DNA from 3 places in the Gibbsiella quercinecans genome. Region 1 is predicted to be linked to each of the others. Evidence: riboswitches for the same ligand, from Rfam matches in the RefSeq annotation. Region 1 holds a riboswitch; each other region holds the start of a gene.
What was found. Region 1 has a riboswitch for thiamine pyrophosphate ahead of thiB (thiamine ABC transporter substrate binding subunit). Riboswitches for the same ligand answer to the same signal wherever they lie in the genome.
Positions count from the first base shown of each region.

Region 2: another riboswitch for thiamine pyrophosphate. It lies ahead of thiM (hydroxyethylthiazole kinase); the one in region 1 lies ahead of thiB (thiamine ABC transporter substrate binding subunit).
Region 3: another riboswitch for thiamine pyrophosphate. It lies ahead of thiC (phosphomethylpyrimidine synthase ThiC); the one in region 1 lies ahead of thiB (thiamine ABC transporter substrate binding subunit).

Region 1 is NZ_CP014136.1:1,895,558-1,903,318, forward strand. Features, by position in the region: gene ACN28Q_RS08820 (DASS family sodium-coupled anion symporter) at 1-1,358, opposite strand, end outside; gene ACN28Q_RS08825 (sugar efflux transporter) at 1,458-2,645, opposite strand; gene sgrT (glucose uptake inhibitor SgrT) at 2,782-2,955, opposite strand; gene sgrR (HTH-type transcriptional regulator SgrR) at 3,048-4,709, shown strand; TPP riboswitch at 4,758-4,889, shown strand; gene thiB (thiamine ABC transporter substrate binding subunit) at 4,947-5,933, shown strand; gene thiP (thiamine/thiamine pyrophosphate ABC transporter permease ThiP) at 5,909-7,516, shown strand; gene thiQ (thiamine ABC transporter ATP-binding protein ThiQ) at 7,503-7,761, shown strand, end outside.
Region 2 is NZ_CP014136.1:4,071,941-4,079,701, reverse strand. Features, by position in the region: gene srlE (PTS glucitol/sorbitol transporter subunit IIB) at 1-704, shown strand, start outside; gene srlB (PTS glucitol/sorbitol transporter subunit IIA) at 729-1,091, shown strand; gene srlD (sorbitol-6-phosphate dehydrogenase) at 1,102-1,881, shown strand; gene gutM (transcriptional regulator GutM) at 1,931-2,287, shown strand; gene srlR (glucitol operon DNA-binding transcriptional repressor SrlR) at 2,370-3,143, shown strand; gene gutQ (arabinose-5-phosphate isomerase GutQ) at 3,136-4,107, shown strand; gene thiD (bifunctional hydroxymethylpyrimidine kinase/phosphomethylpyrimidine kinase) at 4,503-5,303, opposite strand; gene thiM (hydroxyethylthiazole kinase) at 5,300-6,094, opposite strand; TPP riboswitch at 6,131-6,233, opposite strand; gene ACN28Q_RS18680 (AAA family ATPase) at 6,622-7,710, shown strand.
Region 3 is NZ_CP014136.1:2,210,047-2,217,807, forward strand. Features, by position in the region: gene hupA (nucleoid-associated protein HU-alpha) at 1-212, opposite strand, end outside; gene ACN28Q_RS10245 (YjaG family protein) at 401-991, opposite strand; gene nfi (deoxyribonuclease V) at 1,031-1,777, opposite strand; gene hemE (uroporphyrinogen decarboxylase) at 1,749-2,813, opposite strand; gene nudC (NAD(+) diphosphatase) at 2,857-3,624, opposite strand; gene rsd (sigma D regulator) at 3,714-4,235, shown strand; TPP riboswitch at 4,300-4,413, shown strand; gene thiC (phosphomethylpyrimidine synthase ThiC) at 4,527-6,464, shown strand; gene thiE (thiamine phosphate synthase) at 6,457-7,095, shown strand; gene ACN28Q_RS10280 (HesA/MoeB/ThiF family protein) at 7,100-7,761, shown strand, end outside.

The DNA.
Region 1 (7,761 bases):
GAACCAAATACAATCGGCGCCGTGCCGGTGGCATAGTGGGTTAACGACATCATCAGCGAAGATGAAAAAGCCAGCAACAGCCCCAGCAAGGCCGGCGGCGCCCCGAGAGCCATACCGGCGGCAAAGAAGGCGGCGAACATCGCGGTCACGTGCGCGGTGGTGCTGGCAAAAAAGTAGTGGGAATACAGGTAGACACAGGTCAGCAGCAGCATGCCGCCGACCCAGCTCATCCCCATATGATCAATACCGCTGCCGACGGTATGCGACAGCCAGGCAATCAGCCCCAGCTTGCCCAGGTAGGTGGCCATCATCACCAGCGCCGAGAACCACACCACGGTATCCCATGCCCCTTTGTGCTTTAAAATGTCCTGCCAGTTCAACACCCCGGTCATCAGCAGGATAGCCAGGCCGATCAACGCCGTGGTGGTGGGGTTAATGGCAAACTGCGGGCCAAAAATCATCGCCGGGATGCCAGCCCACAGCAACAGCAGCAGGGCAAAAACCCCCAGGGTGATTTTTTCCGGCAGCGTCACCGGCCCCAAGGCATGCAGTTTCTCCCGCGCAAAACGCGGCGCATCCGGGGTACTTTTGATTTCCGGCGGATACATCAAATACACCACCAGCGGCATGATGATCAGTGAAACAATCCCCGGCACCAGCGCCGCTATCGCCCACATCGCCCATGACAGTTGCACGCTGTCGTGGGTGCCCTTGGCAATCAGGCTGACCACCAGCGGGTTAGGAGCCGTGGCGGTAACAAACATCGCCGAGGTGATCAGGTTCATGTTGTAGGTGGTCAGCGCCAGATAGCGGCCAATCTTGCCGGAGGTTTTCAGTTCCGGGCTGGAGCCGAAGCTATCGGCAATCGAGCGCATGATCGGGTGAATAATACCGCCGCCGCGCGCGGTATTGCTCGGCGTCACCGGCGCCAGCGTAATTTCCGCCAGCGTCAGCGCATAAGCGATACCCAGCGTCTTTTTGCCAAACAGGGAAATAAAGTAATAGCCGATACGCGCGCCCAACCCGGTTTTATTCAGGCTAAGGGAGATCATCACCGCAAAGCCAATCAGCCAGATTAGCGGGTTGGAAAACCCGCTTAGCGCGTCGCTAAGCGCCGCCTCCGGGTTGCCGGGATGGGTAACGCCGGTCAGGGCCACCAGCGCGATCGCCACGATAGAAACCGCGCCGATCGGCATTGCCTTGCCGATAATGGCAATAATGGTACCGATAAACAATGCCAGCAAATGCCAAGCGTTAGGGGCAACCCCGTCAGGAACGGGGATAACAAACCAGATAACCAGAGTAACAGCGATTGCGAACAACGAGGGTATGGGTTTAAGCGGCGTTAATTTATCCATTATCGACTCATTATTATTAGTTAGCACAGAATGAAAAGGTTGGCGGATACCAATGGGGATAAATGCGGCAAGGCAAGAGCGTTATCCAGACATCGGATTTCACACTTCCCGCACGCGGGCGCAAAGCCACAGTGAAGCCGTCACCAGAATCAGCGCCAGCCAGTACACCGCGTAGTGGCCCAGGGCTTCGGCCAGCATGCCTTGCAGCACCCCGGCCAGGATCACCCCGGTCGAAATGCTGTTGGTGAACATGGTGGTGGCCGCCCCCGGCCGGCCTGGCATCAAATCCTGAAAATAGAGCATACCGATACCGGCGACAATGCCGATGAAAACGGCGTTAAACAGTTGCAGCACCATTAACGCCGTCTTGAATTTGAACAGCACCAGCCCGCCGTAAAACAGCACGCCCGCCGCAACGGCGAACAGCATCATGTTGCGTTTGCCAAAGCGTTTAACCAGATAACCCGCTACCAGCATCGCCGGGATCTCCAGCCCGGCAGCCGTGCCCATCAATAGCCCCGCCAGCCTTTCCGGCAGCCCCAGCTCGCGGGTGATATACAGCGGCATATCAATGATGTACATGGTGTTGCAGGTCCACATCAGCATCGAGGCCAAAAACAACAGCCGCACATCGCGGTTACGCCAGGCGCTGGGCGGCGCAATCGGCGAGGCATTCAGGCTACCGGTTTGCGCTTCGCGCGGCACCGTGGGCAGCCCAAACCACACCAAAACCGCGCTGAGCACAAAAATGCCCGCGGCAATCAGAAACATCACGGTGAAACCGTAATTCAGCGCCAGAGCAAACGACAACGGTGGGCCAATCACCCAGGCCAGTGAAAGCTGGGCGCGCATCACCGAGCTGAACATCACCACCTCGCGTGCCGAGCTGTCCGCATACTCACGCGCCAGCGCAAAAATCTGCGGCATCGCGGTATTGGCTACCGCGGCCAGGAACACGCCCAGAGTAATCAACGTCAGGTAGTCGCGGTTGAAGGCGAACAGTACGCAGTTGCCCACCGCCATCAGGCAGCACACCAGAATCAGCTTGCGCCGATCGCCACGGGTATCGGAGCGTTTCGCCAGCAGAAAACTGACGATAATGCCGGCAACGGCGTTAATGGTATAAAACAGCCCCACCCACAGCGGCCTGACCTTCACTTCAGTGGTGAGAAACAGACTCAACGTTGGTGCCTGCAACGCACCGGCGATACCGGCCAGAAAGGCCAGAATCAGGAATGCGGCAAATACGGGGTTAAAACGACGTGGCGACCAGCGGGAAACTTTCATTTATTCATCCCTGAGCTGAAGCGAAGACCCCATGCTACAGAAGGCCACTAAGAGAATAAAGCAATAAAAAAACCAGTGGGATGGCCCCACTGGCTGGTGAAATGCACCATTACTCAGAAACATTTAAGATGGTCGATTACAGACGCTTCCGGTACTCCTCGTCGCTCAGTTTGCTCATATCCCACTGGGTTAAATGCGCCAGCGTATCCAGCCTTGCCTGTTCCGGCACCACGCTCAGCCAATCGGCCTTCTGGCGGCGAACCGCGTCAAAGTAACGCTGATAAAAACCTTTAGATAAGAAAACGGTCATAAGCCACCTCCCCACGCCTTCATTGAGGAAAATTATCGGCGTAATATAGGGAAAGATAAATTGACGAATCGATCGCGGAGAGTTCCTCTTTTATGTCCAGCCCACGTTTGCAACAGCAGTTCATCCGCTTGTGGCAGTGCTGCCACGGCCAGCCTATGGAAACCACGCTGCAAGAACTGGCAGAGGTGCTGAGCTGCTCGCGCCGCCACGTGCGCTCGCTGCTCAGCGCCATGCAGCAGCAAGGCTGGCTGACCTGGCAAGCGGAAGCCGGGCGCGGCAAACGTTCGCAGCTCACCTTTCATTACACCGGGCTGGCGTTGCAGCAGCAGCGGGCCGAAGAACTGTTGGAGCAGGATAAGATCGATCAACTGGTGCAACTGGTCGGCGATAAAAACGTGGTGCGCCAGATGCTGCTCTCCCAACTGGGGCGCAGCTTCCGCCAAGGCAAGCATATCCTGCGCGTGCTCTATTATCGCCAGTTGTATAACCTGCTGCCCGGCTCGCCGTTGCGCCGCTCGGAAACCCACCTGGCCCGGCAAATCTTTAATGGCCTGACGCGGATAAATGAGGAAAACGGGGAACTGGAACCCGACCTTTCCCATCACTGGCAAGCCATCACACCCTTGCACTGGCGTTTTTACCTGCGCCCGGCGATTCATTTCCATCACGGCCGTGAACTGGAAATGCAAGACGTGATCGCTTCGCTGACCCGGCTGATCCCGCAACCCTTGTTCGCCCATCTGGCCAAGGTCGCGTCGCCCACCCCTTATGTGATCGACGTGCACTTACACCGCCCAGACTATTGGCTGCCCTGGCTGCTGGGCAGCGTGCATGCCATGATCCTGCCGCATGAGTGGCAAAGCCTGCCGGACTTTGCCCGCCACCCGGTCGGCACCGGGCCCTATCGGGTGGTGCGCAATCACCAGAGCCAAATGAAGATTCACGCTTTCGATGATTATTTCGGCTACCGCGCCCTGATCGACGAGGTCAATATCTGGGTACTGCCGGAAATCACCGAGGAATTGGTATATGCGGGCGTGCAGTTGCAGGCGGACGATACCGGCAAAAATGAGCTGGAAAGCCGGCTGGAAGAGGGCTGTTACTTTCTGTTATTCGACCAACGCTCGCCGCTGGCTGCGGATGAAGCCACCCGCAGTTGGCTGTGCGAACTGATTAACCCAATCACCCTGTTGAACAATGCCGGGCCGGAGTATCAACGCTACTGGTCGCCGGCCTACGGCATATTGCCGCGCTGGCATCATTGCCGTGCGCCTTCCCGGCAGCCAAAACCCGCCGGCCTGCGCGAACTGACGCTGACCTTTTACAGCGAGCACCCGGAATTCCAGGCCATCCAACAGACGATCGCGCCATTGCTGGCGCAGCACGGCATCCGGCTGAATATTCAGGTGGTGGACTACGCTACCTGGCACCAGGGCAACGCGGTCAGCGATTTGTGGCTGGGCAGTGCAAATTTCTATCTGCCGCTGGAATTCTCGCTCTTTGCTACGCTGTATGAACTGCCGCTGCTGAAGCACTGCATGAATGACGATCTCCACCAGGACGCCGCTCTGTGGCACGACAATATGCTGCCGTTGGCGGAATTCTGTCGGCGCCTGGTCCATCACCATCAGCTACACCCGTTATTTCACCATTGGCTGCAGTTACACGGCCAGCGCAGCATGCGCGGGGTGCGGATGAATACGCTGGGCTGGTTTGACTTTAAATCCGCCTGGTTCGCCCCACCTGAGGCCTAACAAAGAAAGAAGCCGCTTTCGCCGACGTGCGTTAATCTTTACAATAACGCCGTCTCAACGGGGTGCGGAAAGGTGCCCGGCGCGCGTTTATCCGGCGTGCGGCAATCTCTTCCGCTGAGAACAAACCCGTCGAACCTGATCCGGTCCATACCGGCGGAGGGATTTGAGCATGGCGCGTTGACTAACCATTCACCCCACCCTCAGATACCTTTGCCCCTTATCGCCCAGGAGTGCAAAGTGGTCAAAAAATTACTTCCCTGCCTATTGTTGCTGGCCAGCGCGCCGGCGTTGGCTAAAGAAACGCTGACGGTTTACACCTATGATTCCTTCGCCGCCGATTGGGGCCCCGGCCCGGCGGTGAAAAAAGCCTTTGAGGCAGACTGCGGCTGCGAACTGAAATTCGTTGCGCTGGAGGATGGCGTTTCGCTGCTTAACCGCCTGCGGCTGGAGGGCAAAAACAGCGCGGCCGACGTGGTGCTGGGGCTGGACAACAACCTGCTGCAGGCCGCAGGCCAAACCGGCCTGTTTGCGCCAAGCGCGGTGGATACCAGCAAGCTGACGCTGCCCGGCGGTTGGCATGATAAAACCTTCGTGCCGTTCGACTACGGCTACTTCGCCTTCGTTTACAACAAAGACAAACTGAAAAACCCGCCGCAGAGTCTGAAAGAACTGGTGAGCAGCGATAAGCCCTGGAAAATCATCTATCAGGATCCGCGCACCAGCACCCCGGGGCTTGGCCTGTTGCTGTGGGTGCAGAAAGTGTACGGCGGCAGCGCGCCGCAGGCCTGGCAACAGTTGGCGAAAAAAACCGTCACCGTCACCAAAGGCTGGAGCGAAGCCTACGGCCTGTTCCTGAAAGGGGAAGGCGATCTGGTGCTTAGCTATACCACCTCGCCGGCCTACCACCTGATTGAAGAAAAGAAAGACAGTTATGCCGCTGCCAGCTTTAGCGAAGGCAATTATCTGCAGGTGGAAGTGGCCGGTAAGCTGAAGGCCAGCAAGCATCCGCAATTGGCAGAGCGCTTTTTACAGTTCATGGTGACCCCGGCGTTCCAAAACACCATTCCTACCGGTAACTGGATGTACCCGGTGATCAACACCACGCTGCCGGCCGGTTTTGACCAAATGCCGGTGCCGAAAGTGGCGCTGCAGTACAGTGCTGAAGATGTGGCGCAACACCGAGGGGAGTGGATCCGGGCATGGCAAAACGCAGTAAGCCGCTAATTCCCGGCTGGCTGCGGCCAGGCCTGCTGGCCGCCGGCCTGATCGTGCTGATCGCCGCACTGGCGATAGGCGCGCTGTGGCACCACGCGCCGGCAAGCAACACCACGGCAATCTGGCACGACGCCTACCTGTGGCATGTGGTGCGCTTCACCTTCTGGCAGGCGCTTCTTTCCGCGTTGATCTCGGTGCTGCCTGCCATCTGGCTGGCGCGCGCGCTCTATCGGCGCCGCTTTCCCGGCCGCGCGATGTTGTTGCGGCTGTGCGCCATGACGCTGGTGCTGCCGGTGCTGGTGGCGGTCTTCGGCTTGCTCAGCGTCTATGGCCGCCAGGGCTGGCTGGCCACCCTGTGCGGCTGGCTGGGCGTGGAATATCACTTCTCTCCTTACGGCCTGCAGGGCATCCTGCTGGCCCATTTATTCTTCAACCTCCCGCTCGCCACCCGCCTGCTGCTGCAAGCGCTGGAAAATATCCCGGTAGAACAGCGCCAACTGGCCGCCCAGTTGGGCATGAACGGCTGGCAGCAGTTTCGCATCGTCGAATGGCCCGCGCTGCGGCGCCAGTTGCTGCCGAGCGGCGCGCTGATCTTCATGCTTTGCTTCGCCAGCTTTGCCACCGTGCTGGCGCTGGGCGGCGGCCCGCAGGCCACCACCATTGAACTGGCGATTTATCAGGCGCTGAGCTACGACTACGATCTTAGCCGCGCCGCCCTGCTGGCGTTGATCCAGATGGCCTGTTGCCTGGGGCTGGTGCTGCTTAGCCAGCGCCTGAGCCAGGCGCTGCCGGTGGGGGCGACCCAGGCGGCGCTTTGGCGCAACCCGGAAGACAGCCTGCAGCGGCGCATCACCGACGGCCTGCTGATAACCGCAGCCCTGCTGCTGTTGCTGCCGCCGCTGCTGGCGGTGATTGCCGACGGCGCCAATCAGGCGCTGGTGAGCGTGTTGCAACAGCAGATCCTCTGGCAGGCGCTGTTTACCTCGTTGCGCATCGCGATCGCTGCCGGTTTGCTGTGCGTCACCCTGACGATGCTGTTGCTGTGGAGCAGCCGGGAACTGAAACTTCGGCAGCGTTTGCGCTGGGGGCAGGCACTGGAGTTGAGCGGCATGGTGATCCTGGCGATGCCGGGCATTGTCCTGGCCACCGGCTTTTTCCTGCTGCTGAACGATACCCTCGGCCTGCCGCAGTCGCCCTATGGGCTGGTGATCCTGACCAACGCGCTGATGGCGATCCCCTACGCGCTAAAAGTGCTCGACAACCCCATGCGCGATCTGGCGGAACGCTATAACCCCCTGTGCCTGTCGCTGGATATGCACGGCTGGCAGCGGCTGCGCTGGATCGAACTGAAAGCACTGCGCCGGCCGCTGGCGCAGGCGCTGGCGTTTGCCTGCGTGCTGTCTATCGGCGATTTTGGCGTGGTGGCCTTGTTTGGCAACGAGCAATTCCGTACCCTGCCTTTTTATCTGTACCAGCAAATTGGTGCCTATCGCAGCCATGACGGCGCCGTGACCGCACTGCTGTTGCTGCTGCTGTGCTTCCTGCTGTTTACCCTGATTGAACGCTTACCGGGCCGCCATGCTGACGCTTGAAAAATTGACCTATCTGTATGAACACCTACCGATGCGCTTTGATCTGCATATCCAGCCGGGCGAACGCGTCGCGGTGCTCGGGCCAAGCGGCGCGGGCAAAAGCACCCTGCTCAGCCTGATCGCCGGCTTTCTGCCGGCGGCCAGCGGCCGGTTGTTGCTGGCGGGCGAGGATCACACCGCCACTCCGCCCGCCAAACGCCCGGTCTCCATGCTGTTCCAGGAAAACAACCTGTTCGCTCACCTGA
Region 2 (7,761 bases), 2.2 Mb from region 1:
AATCCGGCCCGCTGGCGCAGTATATTCTTGAAGATATCTACGTTTCCGGGGTGCGCGAAAACAACATCCGCCGTATCGAACGCCAGGAAGGCGAAGCGGCAGCAGGCGCTGCACCGGTAGCAGACGCCCCCAAAGCCCGCGATTACGACACCAGCAAGAAAATCACCGAACAGAGCGATGGCCTGCTGGCCAAAGTGGGGATGGGAATGGGCTCGGTGGTGGCGGTGTTCTTCCAGGCCGGGCGCGACACCATCGACACCGTGCTGAAAACCATACTGCCGTTTATGGCGTTCGTCTCTGCGCTGATCGGCATCATCATGGCCTCTGGCCTGGGCGATTTCATCGCGCACGGCCTGACGCCGCTGGCCAACAGCCCCATCGGGCTGGTGACGCTGGCGCTGATCTGCTCCTTCCCGCTGCTTTCCCCGTTCCTTGGCCCAGGCGCCGTAATCGCTCAGGTGATCGGCGTGCTGGTCGGCGTGCAGATCGGCCTTGGCCATATCCCGCCGCAGTTGGCGTTGCCGGCGTTGTTTGCCATTAACGCCCAGGCCTCCTGCGATTTCATCCCGGTGGGGTTGTCGCTGGCGGAAGCCAAACAGGACACGGTGCGCGTTGGGGTGCCTTCCGTACTGGTCGGCCGTTTCCTGACCGGCGCCCCTACCGTGCTGATTGCCTGGGCGGCTTCGGCCTTTATTTATCAGTAACTTCCACTCTGCAGAGAACGTGCTATGAACACTATTTTCCAAACCACTATCACACACATCGGCGGCTGCGCGCGTGACGCACTGCAGGACGATATGTTGATCACTTTTAGGGAAGGCGCCCCCGCCGATATCGAAGCATTTTGCTTTATCCATCAGCACGGCAATACCACCGGCGAACTGCAGGTGGGCGGCGTGATGGAACTGGCCGAGCGGCGCTACCCGATCACTGCGGTCGGTAGCGTCGCCACCCAAAACCTGCGCGAACTGGGCCACGTTACGGTGCGCTTCGATGGTGAAGCGTTAGCAGAATTTCCCGGCTCAATCCACGTATCCGGCCCCACGCCGGCAGATATACCGTTAGGCAGTACGCTGAAATTTATCGCATAAGGAGTAGACCATGTCTGAAGTAGCTGTAGTGATTGGCGGTGGCCAAACGTTAGGCGCATTCCTTTGCCAAGGCCTGGCACAGGCCGGTTATCGCGTGGCGGTGGCCGATTTGAATGCCGACAACGCCCATCAGGTGGCACAGCAAATCAATGAAGAGTACGGCGCAGGCAGCGCCGTGGGGTTCCAGGCCGACGCCACCGATGAGGCCAGCGTCATCGCGCTGGCCCAAGCGGTGGATAACGCCTTCGGCGGGGCGAATCTGCTGGTGTACAGCGCCGGCCTCGCCAAGGCAGCGCCGATCACCGATTTCCTGCTGGGGGATTTCGATCGCTCGCTGCAAGTTAACCTGGTGGGGTATTTCCTCTGCGCCCGCGAGTTCTCTCGCCTGATGATCCGCGACGGCGTGGCGGGCCGCATCATCCAGATCAATTCAAAATCCGGCAAGGTCGGCAGCAAGCACAACTCCGGCTACAGCGCCGCCAAGTTCGGCGGCGTGGGGTTGACCCAGTCGCTGGCGCTCGATCTGGCGGAATACGGCATTACCGTTCATTCGCTGATGCTGGGCAACCTGCTGAAATCGCCGATGTTCCAGTCATTGCTGCCACAGTATGCGCAAAAGCTCGGCATCAAACCGGAAGAGGTTGAACAGTACTATATCGATAAAGTGCCGTTGAAACGCGGTTGTGATTACCAGGACGTGCTGAACACATTGCTGTTCTACGCCAGCGATAAAGCCGCGTACTGCACCGGCCAGTCAATCAACATCACCGGCGGCCAGGTGATGTTTTAACCCTAACGCCCCGGCCGCGATTGGCCGGGGCACGTATCCAGGAGCAACCATGAGCAGCGCCTTGATTACTTTCGCTATTATCGCCTGGCTGATGCAAATCGCCCTCGGCTGGTGGCAGTTACAACGTTTCAACCGTGCATTCGCGCGGCTTTGCCGGCTTGGCGCCGTCGGCGTTGGGCGCAGCGGCGGCCGGATGCGCCCGCGCGTGGTGCTGGCGCTGGCGTTTGACGCCCAACAGCGGGTGTGCGGCAGCATGATTATGCGCGGCCTGACCATCTTCGCCCAACCCAAGCCCCTTCCCCGCCTGCATGGTTTACATCAGCGGGATTTACGCCCGAATGTGATCTTCCCTAAGGATCGGCAATGCCAAATAGCACTAACGTTAGCGATCGCACCGAAAACATGATATTTTCACATTAAAAGACATTACCTTTCATAGTGAACACTTCGCTGGAGGGAATGTTTAACTCTTGTGAACAGGAATCGCTATGAAACCAAAGCAGCGGCAGGCCGCCATCCTCGAGTATCTACAGCGGCATGGCAAAACGGCGGTAGACGTTTTAGCCGAACATTTCTCCACCACCGGCACCACTATCCGTAAGGATCTCACCCTGCTGGAGGAGGAAGGCGCGGTTATCCGTACCTACGGCGGCGTAGTGCTCAGCCGCGATGACGGCGATCAGCCCATCGATCGCAAAACCCACATCAATACCGAAAAAAAACGCCAGATTGCCCATGCCGCCGCCAAACTGATCAACGACGGCGATTCGCTGATTTTCGACGCCGGCAGCACGGTGCTGCAAATGGTGCCGCACCTGGCGCAGTTCAACAACATCACGGTAATGACCAACAGCCTGCATATCGTTAACGCGCTGGTGGAGCTGGATAACGATCAAACCATCCTGATGCCTGGCGGCACCTACCGCAAAAAATCGGCTTCGTTCCACGGCAGCCTGGCGGAATCCGCCTTTCATCAGTTCAGTTTCGATAAACTGTTCATCGGCGCCGATGGGGTGGACCTTAACGCCGGCGTGACCACCTTCAACGAAGTACACAACGTCAGCAAGGCCATGTGCGAAGCCGCCAGCCGCATCATCCTGCTGGTGGATTCCTCCAAATTCGGCCGCAAAAGCCCAAACGTGGTGTGCGAATTGGGCATGGTTGATACCTTAATCACCGATAATGACATTCCCCCGGATTACCTCACCGCCCTGCAGGAAAGAGGGATCAAGACCATTCTGGTTGGAGGCCGCAATGCATAAAGCCGATGCGCTACTCAATTTTGCCCGCGAAACCCTGGAGATCGAACTGGCCGAAGCGCAGCGCCTGTTGGCCAGGCTGGACGGCAACTTTGTACGTGCCTGTGAGCTGCTGCTGCACTGCCGCGGCAAAGCGGTGATTTCCGGCATCGGTAAGTCCGGCCATATCGGCAAGAAAATCGCCGCTTCACTCGCCAGCACCGGCACGCCGGCCTTTTTCGTCCACCCGGCGGAAGCGCTGCACGGCGATCTGGGCATGATCAGCAAACAAGACGTGGTGATTTTTATCTCTTATTCCGGGCGCGCCAAAGAGCTGGATTTGATCCTGCCGCTGCTGGCGGAAAGCCAGATCCCGGTGATCGCCATTACCGGCGGTAAAGAATCGCCGCTGGCGCAGGCCGCCGCCTGCCTGCTGGATATCAGCGTGGAGCGCGAAGCCTGCCCGATGGGCCTGGCCCCCACCTCCAGCGCCGTCAACACGCTGATGATCGGCGACGCGTTAGCCATGGCGCTAATGCGCCAGCGTGGTTTCAACGCCGAGGATTTCGCCCGTTCACATCCCGGCGGCAGCCTGGGCGCCCGCCTGCTTAACCGCGTGCATCACCTGATGCGCACCGACGATCGCCTGCCCAAAGTCAGTGAAGATGCCGACATAATGGCCGCCATGTTGGAGCTAAGCCGCACCGGGCTTGGGCTGGTGGCGGTATGCGACGCACAGCAAAAAGTCGTGGGGGTGTTTACCGACGGCGACCTGCGCCGCTGGCTGGTCAAAGGCAACTCACTTAACGACAGCCTGGCCCCGGCGATCACCCGCCCCGGCTACCGCCTGCCGGAACAGTGGCGTGCGGGCGAGGCGCTGGAAGCGCTGCATCAGCAACATATCAGCGCCGCGCCGGTGGTTGATCTGGATGGCGTGCTGGTTGGCGCCATCAACCTGCACGATCTGCACCAGGCCGGAATTAGCTAACCGCCCCAGGCCAACTCTGCTCCCTCTCCCTTGGGAGAGGCCGGGGTGAGGGGGAAAAACGCCCCAGGCCAACTCTGCCCCCTCTCCCTTGGGAGATGGCCGGGGTGAGGGGGAAAAAAGCCCCAGGCCAACTCTGCCCCCTCTCCCTTGGGAGAGGGCCGGGGTGAGGGGGAAAACGCCCCAGGCCAACTCTACCCCCTCTCCCTTGGGAGAGGGCCGGGGTGAGGGGGAAAAACGCCCCAGGCCAACTCTGCCCCCTCTCCCTTGGGAGAGGGCCGGGGTGAGGGGAAAAACGCCCCAGGCCAACTCTGCCCCCCTCTCCCTTGGGAGAGGGCCGGGGTGAGGGGAAAACCCTTGCCCCCTTCCACTGGCAGAAACCAGAATGGAAACCGCAATCACCACCAGGCATGGAAATGATGCACCGGGCCAATACCGTGCCCGACCTCCAGCGTATCCGCCTGTTCCAACGCCTTTTGCAGATAGTCCTTAGCTGCTGCCACCGCCTCCGCCCAGTTAGCATGGCGTGGCCGCAACGCCGCCAGCGCCGCAGACAGCGTGCAGCCCGTGCCGTGAGTGTGGCGCGTGGCAACGCGCGGCGCGGTGAAACGCCGCTCCCCTTCGGCGCTAAACAACCAATCCGGGCTTTCCTGCTCGCTCAAATGTCCGCCCTTGATCAACACCGCTTTGCACCCTAGGGCCAAAAGCGCTCTGCCCTGCTCGCGCATTTGCCGTTCGTTTTCCGCCGGGGCGCAGCCCAGCAAAGCGGCGGCCTCCGGCAGGTTCGGGGTAATTATCGCCACCTGCGGCAAAAGAAGCTGGCGGATGGCCGCCACCGCCTCCGGCGCCAATAAGGGATCGCCGCTTTTAGCCAGCATCACCGTATCCAGCACGACAAAAGGCGGCTGATAGCGGCGCAAACGTTCCGCCACTGCCTGCACGATCTCGGCATTGGCCAACATGCCTATTTTAGCGCTGTCGATACGCACATCGCTCAGCACGGAATCCATCTGCGCCGCCACAAATTCCGGCGCGATGTTATACACCGACTGCACGCCACGCGTATTCTGCGCCACCAGCGCGGTAATCACGCTGGTGCCGTATGCGCCAAGCGCCGAGAAGGTTTTCAAATCTGCCTGGATGCCGGCGCCGCCGCTGGGATCGGTGCCTGCAATCGTCAACGCATTAATCCGTTTCATTGCAGATCCTCCGCGCGCAGTTGGTACAACGCATCGAGGAAGGCCGGCGTAAAACTGCCTGGCCCCGCCGCTATCGCGCAGGCCCGCTGACCGCATAACGCCATCACTCGGCAGGCCGTCGCGACGTTATCAAGGCGCGCCCCCGGCAGGCTACAAAACGCCGCCGCCACCGCAGACAGTGAACAGCCGGTACCCACGACCCGCGTCATCAGCGCATCGCCACCGGTTACCGCCCAACTGCGCACACCATCCGTGACATAATCAATTTCGCCGGTTACCGCCACCACGGCGCCGCTGGTACTTGCTAACGCCTGCGCAGCGGGCAGTGCCGCCAGTGAATCGTCGGTGCTGTCCACCCCGCGCCCACCGCCCCGCTGGCCGCTCAGCGCCATAATTTCCGATGCGTTACCGCGAATTGCCGCCGGCTTTAGCGTTAATAATTGCCGGGCAAACTCGGTGCGATAGCGCAACCCACCCACCGCCACCGGATCCAGCGCCCAAGGGGTACCCGCCTGGTTCGCCGCCTTAACGGCGGCCAGCATGGCTGCTGCACTGGCTTCGGTTAGCGTGCCAATATTCACCAGCAGCGCGCTGGCAATGCCGCTGAACTCCGCCGCTTCGCTGGGCTCTACCACCATCGCCGGCGAAGCGCCTAACGCCAACAGTACATTGGCCGTTAACGACTGCACGACATCATTGGTCAGGCAATGCACCAGCGGTGGGTGTTGTTTGAATTGGTGGAAACAGGCCGCGGCGCGTGCGCCGGCTAAGGTATCTGGTCGAGCGTTCATAATCCTCCCAACCGGCGTTCAAGAAGGCGGGCACCGGTTGGGGCACCGAGACTTCCCTACGCTGGCATTATCCAGTTCAGGTAATACGGGTAAAATCTCAGCCAATGCGCATTGCACAAAGGCACCCCGAGTCTTTGATAAATCTGTAAATTTTCACTTAAAACTTTATTAAGTTCTAAACAGGATACTGCCAGCGGCAAGGGTTGTAAATCATTGGTGGCATGTGGCGGGATACAGAAAGCTTGGCCATAACGTAGATAAAAACATTACCAAGCATGCAGATATGTATACAAAGGGGGTAGGTTGCGCATAGGCGGGCACGACCTAGCTTTGATGTGCAGACACAATGAGTAAACTATTTGGCAAAATTTATTTTTACTCTTTTTTTCGAAAATGATAAAGATAACAACATAAATTCGTTAAGGAAGGTAATGAATCAAAATCAAAGCGGCGGTTATCTTTTGCTTCTCCTTTCAAGGTATGAACTATTTTCACTAACGAAAATAATGCGCAGAGAGTGATTTAACATGATAAAAAACATCCATATAGAGAACTATCGCTCGATTAAAAACCTCTCATTGGAACTCGATAAGCTTAATATCATTTTTGGCCCAAATGGCTGTGGGAAATCAAACCTTTATAAAGCTATTCACCTTTTATCCGGTGCAGCTACAAATCAGCTTTCGTCGTTGTTAAGTGATGAAGGTGGCATAGAAAATGCTATGTGGACAGGGATTTCGAGATCAAACCACAGCGCTCGCAGGTTGCTGTTATCATGCGAAACGGAAGACTTCGAGTATGAACTGCAGATCGGTTTTCCAGACAAACTTCGCTTTAAAACACTCTTCGAATTAGATCCAGTGATAAAAGAAGAAAACATATGGCTTGCTGGATATAATCGTAGACCATCGTCTCAGATCTTACGCAGGAAAAATCAAGCCGTAGTATTATCTGATATAAATGGAGATAAAGTAACACATGCAGGTTATATTTATGAAAATGAATCTTTATTTAGCCAACTCAGTGAGCCACATCTTTATCCCGAAATATCGCAGACCAAAGAGACTATTCGTAATTGGCGTTTTTATCATGAATTTGACGTTTCGCGAAAATCCGCAATTAGGCAACCACAAGTTGGATTTAGGTCGCCAATTTTAGCCAGTGATGGTAGAAATCTTGCCGCTGCTTATCAAACCATTGTCGAAATTGGCCACATTGAACTTTTAACTGAGATACTGCATGACGCTTTCCCAGAGTGTTCCTTTTTTTGCATAAATGACAAAGCCAGATTTAACATGATGATGAATCGTAAAGGATTATCTCGGCCACTGCATATAAACGAGATGTCTGATGGCACTATCAGATTTTTATGCCTGGCCGTGGCTCTGTTGAGCCCACGCCCGCCTTCATTAATTGTACTCAATGAACCAGAGAATAGCCTTCACCCTCAAATGCTACCTGCGTTAGCAAATTTAATATCAGAAGCCAGTCAATATTCACAAATCTGGCTTACAAGCCATTCACCTCAACTGGCTGAATTAATAAGTAAACATATTGAATTTCAATTATACGAGCTTTCAATTGATGAAGGACAAACTTCAGCAAGGAAAACATGAGATAGATAGAAATTATTTAATATAGGGATAGTTGCAACAGCCACTAAAGAA
Region 3 (7,761 bases), 310 kb from region 1:
ATTTTGATTTCTTTACCAGTCTGTGGGTTGCGGCCAGTGCGCTCTGCACGATGGTTTACTTTGAAAGTACCGAAACCAACCAATTGTACTGCATCACCTTCTTTCAGAGACTCAGTAATGGCAGCCAGGGTAGATTCCAGAGCTTGTTTGGCTTGAGCTTTGGAAAGGTCCGCCTTGTCTGCGATTACATCAATCAGTTGAGTCTTGTTCATAAGTTATCCTTACAGTGTGTTTATCGTTTGCAAAGCATCGAGTGCGACGGATATGCCGATTGACAGCACTCTCCTGCATACACGCACCGATAGCCACTTTTTTACGCCCCCCAAATGTAGACCAGACAGGGTGCGGATGTGAAGCCTTAAGGCATGACAAATCAGGCGTTAAATCACGTTTTATTGCCTCAGTGCGCTAAATTTATCCCAATATTGCTTACGCCAGCCTCACGAAGGTCGGATCGCAGGCCTTTAATCAGCTCGAGATCGCGTTCTTCACAGGCGGCCAACAATCGGAATATTTCCCACTGAATATCCCATTCTTCCTCAATGGCCGGCAAAATTTTCAACTCGTCGTCGGTCATTTCTTTCCCCGCCTGGGTCATTTCCAGCATCGCTACCGTGCGGATTGACGTTTCGCTGATGGCAACGGAGTGCACCAGCGTCTCGCCGCTCAGGCGCGAGTGGATCAGTTCACCTAACGCGATACACGCGTCGATAGCGGGGTAAACACCATAAATATCGTAATCTTCGGCCGCTGGGATCGCATCTTCCAACTTCTCGAGCTGGCTGTCAAAATTGACCTTGGCGTCTTTCACCACCAGCGTTTCCCATGCCAGATCCAGTATGCGGCGGTAAACCGCCGGATCGCCGAACCCGGTTTGCAGGCAAAACACCTGATAATTGGGATACATACGCTCGCACAGACAGGCCATAAAGGTCAAATGTTGCCAGCTTTCAAGCTTTTCCAAACGTAAATGAATGGGGTTACGGAGCATTGTTTCTTCTCTTACGTATGATATGCGGCGCAGTGTAACCTAATTCGCGCATGGCGGCACCTCTGGATGCGCCGCCAGCCAACGCTGGAACGCCGGGCGGCGCGAGGCGATGGCATCGGCCCAGCGCGTCGGCTCCGGTAAGCGGTAACCAGCCATGCAACGCTGCACCCAGGCCAGCGCACTGTCGGCGCTCACCCGGTGGCCGGTGGCGACAAACAGCGGGTTGCAACGCAGCTTGCTGCGCCATACCCAGCCAATCTGCTCGCCTTTATCCATCAACGGCGCTTGCGCGCCCGCCGCGTCGCCCAGCGGCTCAAATTTCCCACACAGGCGCTTTTTCGCCACGCCGATGGTCGGCACATTGATCAGCAGGCCAAAATGGCTGGCGACGCCCAAGCGGCGCGGGTGCGAAATCCCGTGGCCGTCGACAAACACCAGATCCGGCTTCTGCTGCAGTTTATCCCAGGCGGCCAACAGCGCGGGGCATTCGCGGAAAGACAGAAAACCGGGAATATAGGGCATCGTCGTGCTAATGCGCGCGAGCTGATACTCAACCAACTCCAGGGAAGGATAGCGCAGAATGGCGATGGCGGCGCGCGTTACCGCGCCTTCTTGCTCAAACCCCACGTCCGCGCCGGCAATCAACGCCGGCGGATCCGCCAGGAAATCATCATGGCGGATCACGCTGGCCGCGCGTTGCAGTTGCTCAGCGCGCAATGGCGCGATGTCGAACAGGGCCACACTCTGCTCGCCCGCCTCAGCGGTGGTATTGCGCCGAAAACGCATGGACGGCCTCCACAAAAGCGCCGGCGTGTTCCGGCGGCACATCCTGGTGGATGCCGTGGCCCAGGTTGAACACATGCCCCTCGCCGTGGCCAAAATCGGCCAGGATGGTTTCCACTTCCTGTGCAATACGCGGCGGCGGCGCATACAGAATGGAAGGATCCATATTGCCCTGCAGCGCCACTTTATCGCCTACGCGCCGGCGCGCTTCGCCAATGTCGGTGCTCCAGTCCAGCCCCAGCGCATCACAGCCGGTGGCGGCCATCGCTTCCAGCCACTGCCCGCCGCCCTTGGTGAACAGGGTGACGGGCACACGGCGGCCTTCGTTTTCACGCAGCAGGCCATCGACGATCTTGTGCATATAGTGCAGCGAGAACTCACGGTAGTCCCTGCCCGTCAGCACCCCGCCCCAGGTATCAAACAGCATTACCGCCTGGGCGCCGGCCTTGATTTGCGCATTCAGATACAGGATCACGCTGTCGGCCACCTTATCCAGCAGCAGGTGCAGGGCCTGCGGATCGGCATACATCATTTTTTTGAGCTTGGTGAAGGCTTTGCTGCTGCCGCCTTCCACCATGTAGGTGGCCAGCGTCCATGGGCTACCGGAAAAACCGATCAGCGGCACTTCGCCTTGCAGTTCCCGGCGGATGGTGCGCACCGCGTTCATCACATAGCCCAGTTCGATCTCCGGATCGAACACCGGGAGCTTGTCCACATCGGCCCGGCAGGCGATCGGGTGGGTAAAACGCGGGCCTTCGCCGGCTTCAAAATACAGCCCCAGCCCCATGGCGTCAGGAATAGTCAAAATGTCAGAGAACAGGATCGCGGCATCCAGCGCATACCGGCGCAGCGGCTGTAGCGTCACTTCACAGGCCAGCTCGGCGTTTTTGCACAGGGACATGAAATCCCCCGCCTGGGCACGCGTGGCCTTGTACTCCGGCAAATAGCGGCCGGCCTGGCGCATCATCCATACGGGCGTCACATCCACCGGCTGCCGCAGCAGCGCGCGCAGGTAGCGATCGTTCTTCAACTCGGTCATCTAGGGTTCCTATTGGCCTGTAATTTATCGCAAATAGTGTACATTATTCTGCCCGGCACAGCGCCAGCGTGTCTTCAATCAGCCGGCGCGCCACCGTGCCCGGCGGCGGCAACATCGGCAAACGATCGTAACGATACCAGCCGGCACTCAGCAGTTCTGAGGGATCGTGCTGAAGTTCGCCCTGATGATAATCGGCCATGAACGCCATCATCAACGAATTGGGGAACGGCCAGGGCTGCGAAGCCACATAGCGCAGGTTTTTGATTTCAATGCGGCTTTCTTCCATCACTTCGCGCGCCACCGCCTGCTCCAACGTCTCGCCCACTTCCACAAAGCCCGCCAGCACGGTGTGGATGCCGCCCCGGTGCCGCACATGCTGCGCCAGCAGAATCTCATCACCGCGGCGGATAGCCACGATCACGCAGGGAGCAATCTGTGGATAGTAGCGTTGATGGCAGTTGGCGCACAGGCAGGCGCTTTCGGTGCGGCTATGATGCATTTCGTGGCCGCAGTAGCCACAGAAGCGGTGGGAATGGTAAAAATCCGCCAGTTGCACCCCGCGGCCGGCCATTTGGAACAGCCCGCGCTCCTGCTCAAGCAGTTGCCGCACCGAGCTCATCCCCTGCTTCATGCCGTGGCGCACCAGCCACACCGGCGCGCCTTCCCATTCGCCGATCTGGCGTGCCAAAAGGCCGCGCAGCGAAAACTGTTGCGCCGAGCCAAACGGCAGCTCGCCGTTCGGCAACCAAAGCTTGCTTTGCTGGCTGACGATCCACCAGCCCTGTTCATTACCTGTTAATGCAAATTCCATAGCGTTATTGCACAACCTCTGCTTTACTGACACTCTACCGATCCTAATGTTTTACATTAAAAATTTATTATTCACGCAGGGAGCCCAATATGCTCAACCGTTTGGAAAGCCTGACGCAAAATGTGGGCGGCAATAATGACCTGGTTGATCAATGGTTGCAGGCCCGCAAACAGTTACTGGTCGCCTATTACACCCTGGTCGGCGTTAAACCGAATAAAGGGAAGCATACGCCGCTGAATGAAAAAGCGCTGGAGAACTTGTGCCATAACCTGTTGGATTATCTCTCTGCGGGGCACTTTCATATCTACGATAAAATCATTCAGCAGGTTGAAGGGGCGGCCAGCCTGGAGAGCACGCAGGCAACGCGCATTTATCCAAAACTACAGCACAACACTGAACAAATAATGGCATTTCACGATCGTTATAGCAAAGCCGAGATGGATGACGATCTTTGCCTGGCGTTTCATCAGTCGCTGTCCGATATTGGCGAAATGCTTGAGGCGCGCTTTGAGCTGGAAGATCAGCTGATTCAATTAGCTGTGCAAGCCTGGCAGCAGAATCGGCAGGCGGCGAACCCCGCCGACATGCTGGAGCGCCCGGTGCAACATTAACCACCGGCCAAGCCAAAACATGACGGGTAGCACTTGTAGTTTCTAATCACCCTCCTATACTGAGGGCATCTTGTCGGAGTGCCTAGCGCTGTTTATCAGCCAGGCTGAGACCGTTAATTCGGGATCCGCGGAACCTGATCGGGTTAACACCCGCGAAGGGAACAAGAGTAATCTATTGCCGTGCCAGGGCGCCCCACACCACCGGGGACCTGCTTACCGGCCACCATCGTTACTCCCTCCGAGCTCCAGACAAGCAATTTTCCCAACTCACCACACTGGTAGGAATTTGCTATGTCTACGATAAACAAGCCCCGTGCCCGTAAACAACAGCGCGACGACGCGCAGCAGTTTATTCATTCGTTGCAAGGCGTTGTCTTTCCCAATTCACGTCGTATTTACCTGCAGGGTTCGCGCAGCGATTTGCAGGTGCCAATGCGGGAAATCCAGCTCAGCCCCACGCTCATCGGCGGCAGTAAAGAGCAGCCCCAATACGAACAGAACGAACCGATCCCGGTTTATGATTCCGCCGGCCCGTACGGCGATCCCGATGCTGAGCTGAACGTGCGTCATGGCCTGGCGAAACTGCGCGCCGCCTGGATCACCGAACGCGACGACACCGAAACCCTCAATGGCGTTAGCTCCGGCTTTACCCAACAGCGCCTGGCGGACGAAGGGCTGGATCACCTGCGCTTTGAACACCTGCCGCTGCCGCGCAAAGCCCAACCGGGCAAATGCGTCACCCAGCTGCACTATGCCCGCCGCGGCATCATCACGCCGGAAATGGAGTTTATCGCCATCCGGGAAAACATGGGCCGTGAACGCATCCGCGGCGCGGTATTGCGCCAGCAACATCCGGGGCAATCTTGGGGAGCAAACCTGCCACCGGCCATTACACCGGAGTTCGTGCGCCAGGAAGTGGCCGCCGGCCGCGCCATCATCCCCGCCAATATCAACCACCCCGAATCTGAACCGATGATCATTGGCCGTAATTTTCTGGTGAAGGTCAACGCCAATATCGGCAATTCGGCGGTGTCTTCCTCCATTGAGGAAGAAGTGGAAAAGCTGGTGTGGTCGACCCGCTGGGGCGCCGATACGGTGATGGATCTCTCCACCGGCCGCTACATCCATGAAACGCGCGAGTGGATCTTACGCAACAGCCCGGTGCCGATTGGTACCGTGCCGATTTACCAGGCGCTGGAGAAAGTAAACGGCGTGGCGGAAAACCTAAACTGGGAAATGTTCCGCGACACCCTGCTGGAGCAGGCGGAACAAGGAGTCGATTACTTCACCATCCACGCCGGGGTGTTGCTGCGCTATGTGCCGATGACCGCCAAGCGCCTGACCGGCATCGTGTCGCGCGGCGGTTCGATCATGGCGAAATGGTGCCTGTCGCATCACCAGGAAAGTTTCCTGTATGAACACTTCCGCGAGATCTGCGAGATCTGCGCCGCCTATGACGTGGCGTTGTCGCTGGGCGACGGCCTGCGCCCAGGCTCCATCCAGGACGCCAACGACGAAGCCCAGTTCGCCGAGCTGCACACCCTGGGGGAATTAACCAAAATCGCCTGGGAATATGACGTGCAGGTGATGATCGAAGGGCCGGGGCACGTGCCGATGCAGATGATCCGCCGCAATATGACCGAAGAGCTGGAGCACTGCCACGAGGCGCCGTTCTACACCCTGGGGCCGCTGACCACCGATATCGCACCGGGTTACGATCACTTCACCTCCGGCATCGGGGCGGCCATGATCGGCTGGTTCGGCTGCGCGATGTTGTGCTACGTCACGCCCAAAGAGCACCTGGGGCTGCCGAACAAAGAGGACGTGAAACAGGGGCTGATCACCTACAAAATCGCCGCTCATGCCGCCGATCTGGCTAAAGGGCACCCAGGGGCGCAGATCCGCGATAACGCCATGTCCAAGGCACGCTTTGAATTCCGCTGGGAGGATCAGTTCAACCTGGCGTTGGATCCGGAAACCGCACGCGCCTACCACGACGAAACCCTGCCGCAGGAGTCCGGCAAGGTCGCTCATTTTTGCTCAATGTGCGGGCCGAAGTTTTGCTCGATGAAAATTTCGCAGGAGGTGCGCGACTACGCCGCCGCCCAGGAAGCCGCCAAACCGATTGAGATTCTTTCCGGCATGGAAAAGATGTCCAGCGAGTTCCGCGCCCGCGGTAGCGAGCTGTACCACAGCGCGAGCGCGCTGCAGGAGGAAAACCATGACTGAATTCGCATCCGCTTTCCCGGCAACGCCGCACAGGCTGGGCCTGTATCCGGTGGTCGACAGCGTGGAATGGATTGAACGCCTGCTGGGCGCGGGCGTCACCACCTTGCAACTGCGCATCAAAGACCAGCCGGAAGCGCAGGTGGAAGACGACATTGCCGCCGCTATCGCCCTTGGCAAGCGCAGCAACGCCCGTGTGTTCATCAATGATTACTGGCGGTTGGCGATCAAACATCAGGCTTATGGCGTCCATCTTGGCCAAGAGGATTTGGATAGCGCCGATCTGGCCTCCATCCATCGGGCAGGGTTGCGCCTGGGGGTATCCACCCATGACGACGCCGAGCTGAAACGGGCCATTGCCGTGCGCCCCTCTTACATTGCGCTTGGGCATATTTTCCCGACGCAAACCAAAGAGATGCCCTCGGCCCCACAAGGGTTGGCCGAACTGAAACGACACGTTGCGGGGTTATCCGGCTACCCGACAGTGGCGATCGGCGGCATCAGCATTGATCGCGTGCCTGGCGTATTAGCCTGCGGCGTGGGCAGCATCGCCGTGGTCAGCGCCATTACCCAGGCCGCGGATTGGCGCGCCGCCACCGCCGAACTGCTGCGGCTGATTGAAGGCAAGGAGTGACGCGATGCATAACGAAGCGACACTTTCCGATAGCGAATTTTTACGCTACAGCCGCCAGTTGCTGCTGGAAGATATCGGCCCGGCAGGGCAGGAACGGTTAAAACGGGCCAGCGTCCTGATCGTCGGGCTTGGCGGGTTGGGATCGCCGGCGGCGCTCTATCTGGCCGCCGCCGGCGTCGGCACCCTGCTGCTGGCCGATGACGACCAACTGCACCTGACGAATCTGCAACGGCAAATCCTGTATCGCAGCGCCGATATCCCGCAGGCCAAAGCGCGGCTGGCACAGCGGCAATTGCAGGCGCTGAACCCCCTGGTGGAATCGATAGCCATCGAACAACGGCTACAGGGCGATGCGCTTGCGCGCGCCGTAGCACGCGCCGATCTGATTCTCGACTGTTGCGACAATATGGCCACCCGGCACGCGGTCAATGCGGCCTGCGTGGCGGCGGGCAAGCCGCTGATCAGCGGCAGCGCCGTCGGCTTCAGCGGCCAACTGCTGGTGCTTGAGCCCCCCTATCCCCATGGCTGCTATGCCTGCCTGTACCCGGAGCAAGCCGAGCCGCAGCGCAACTGCCGCACCGCCGGCGTGCTGGGGCCGGTGGTGGGCGTGATCGGCACGTTGCAGGCGCTGGAAGCCATCAAAATGCTGGTCGGTATGCCTTGCAC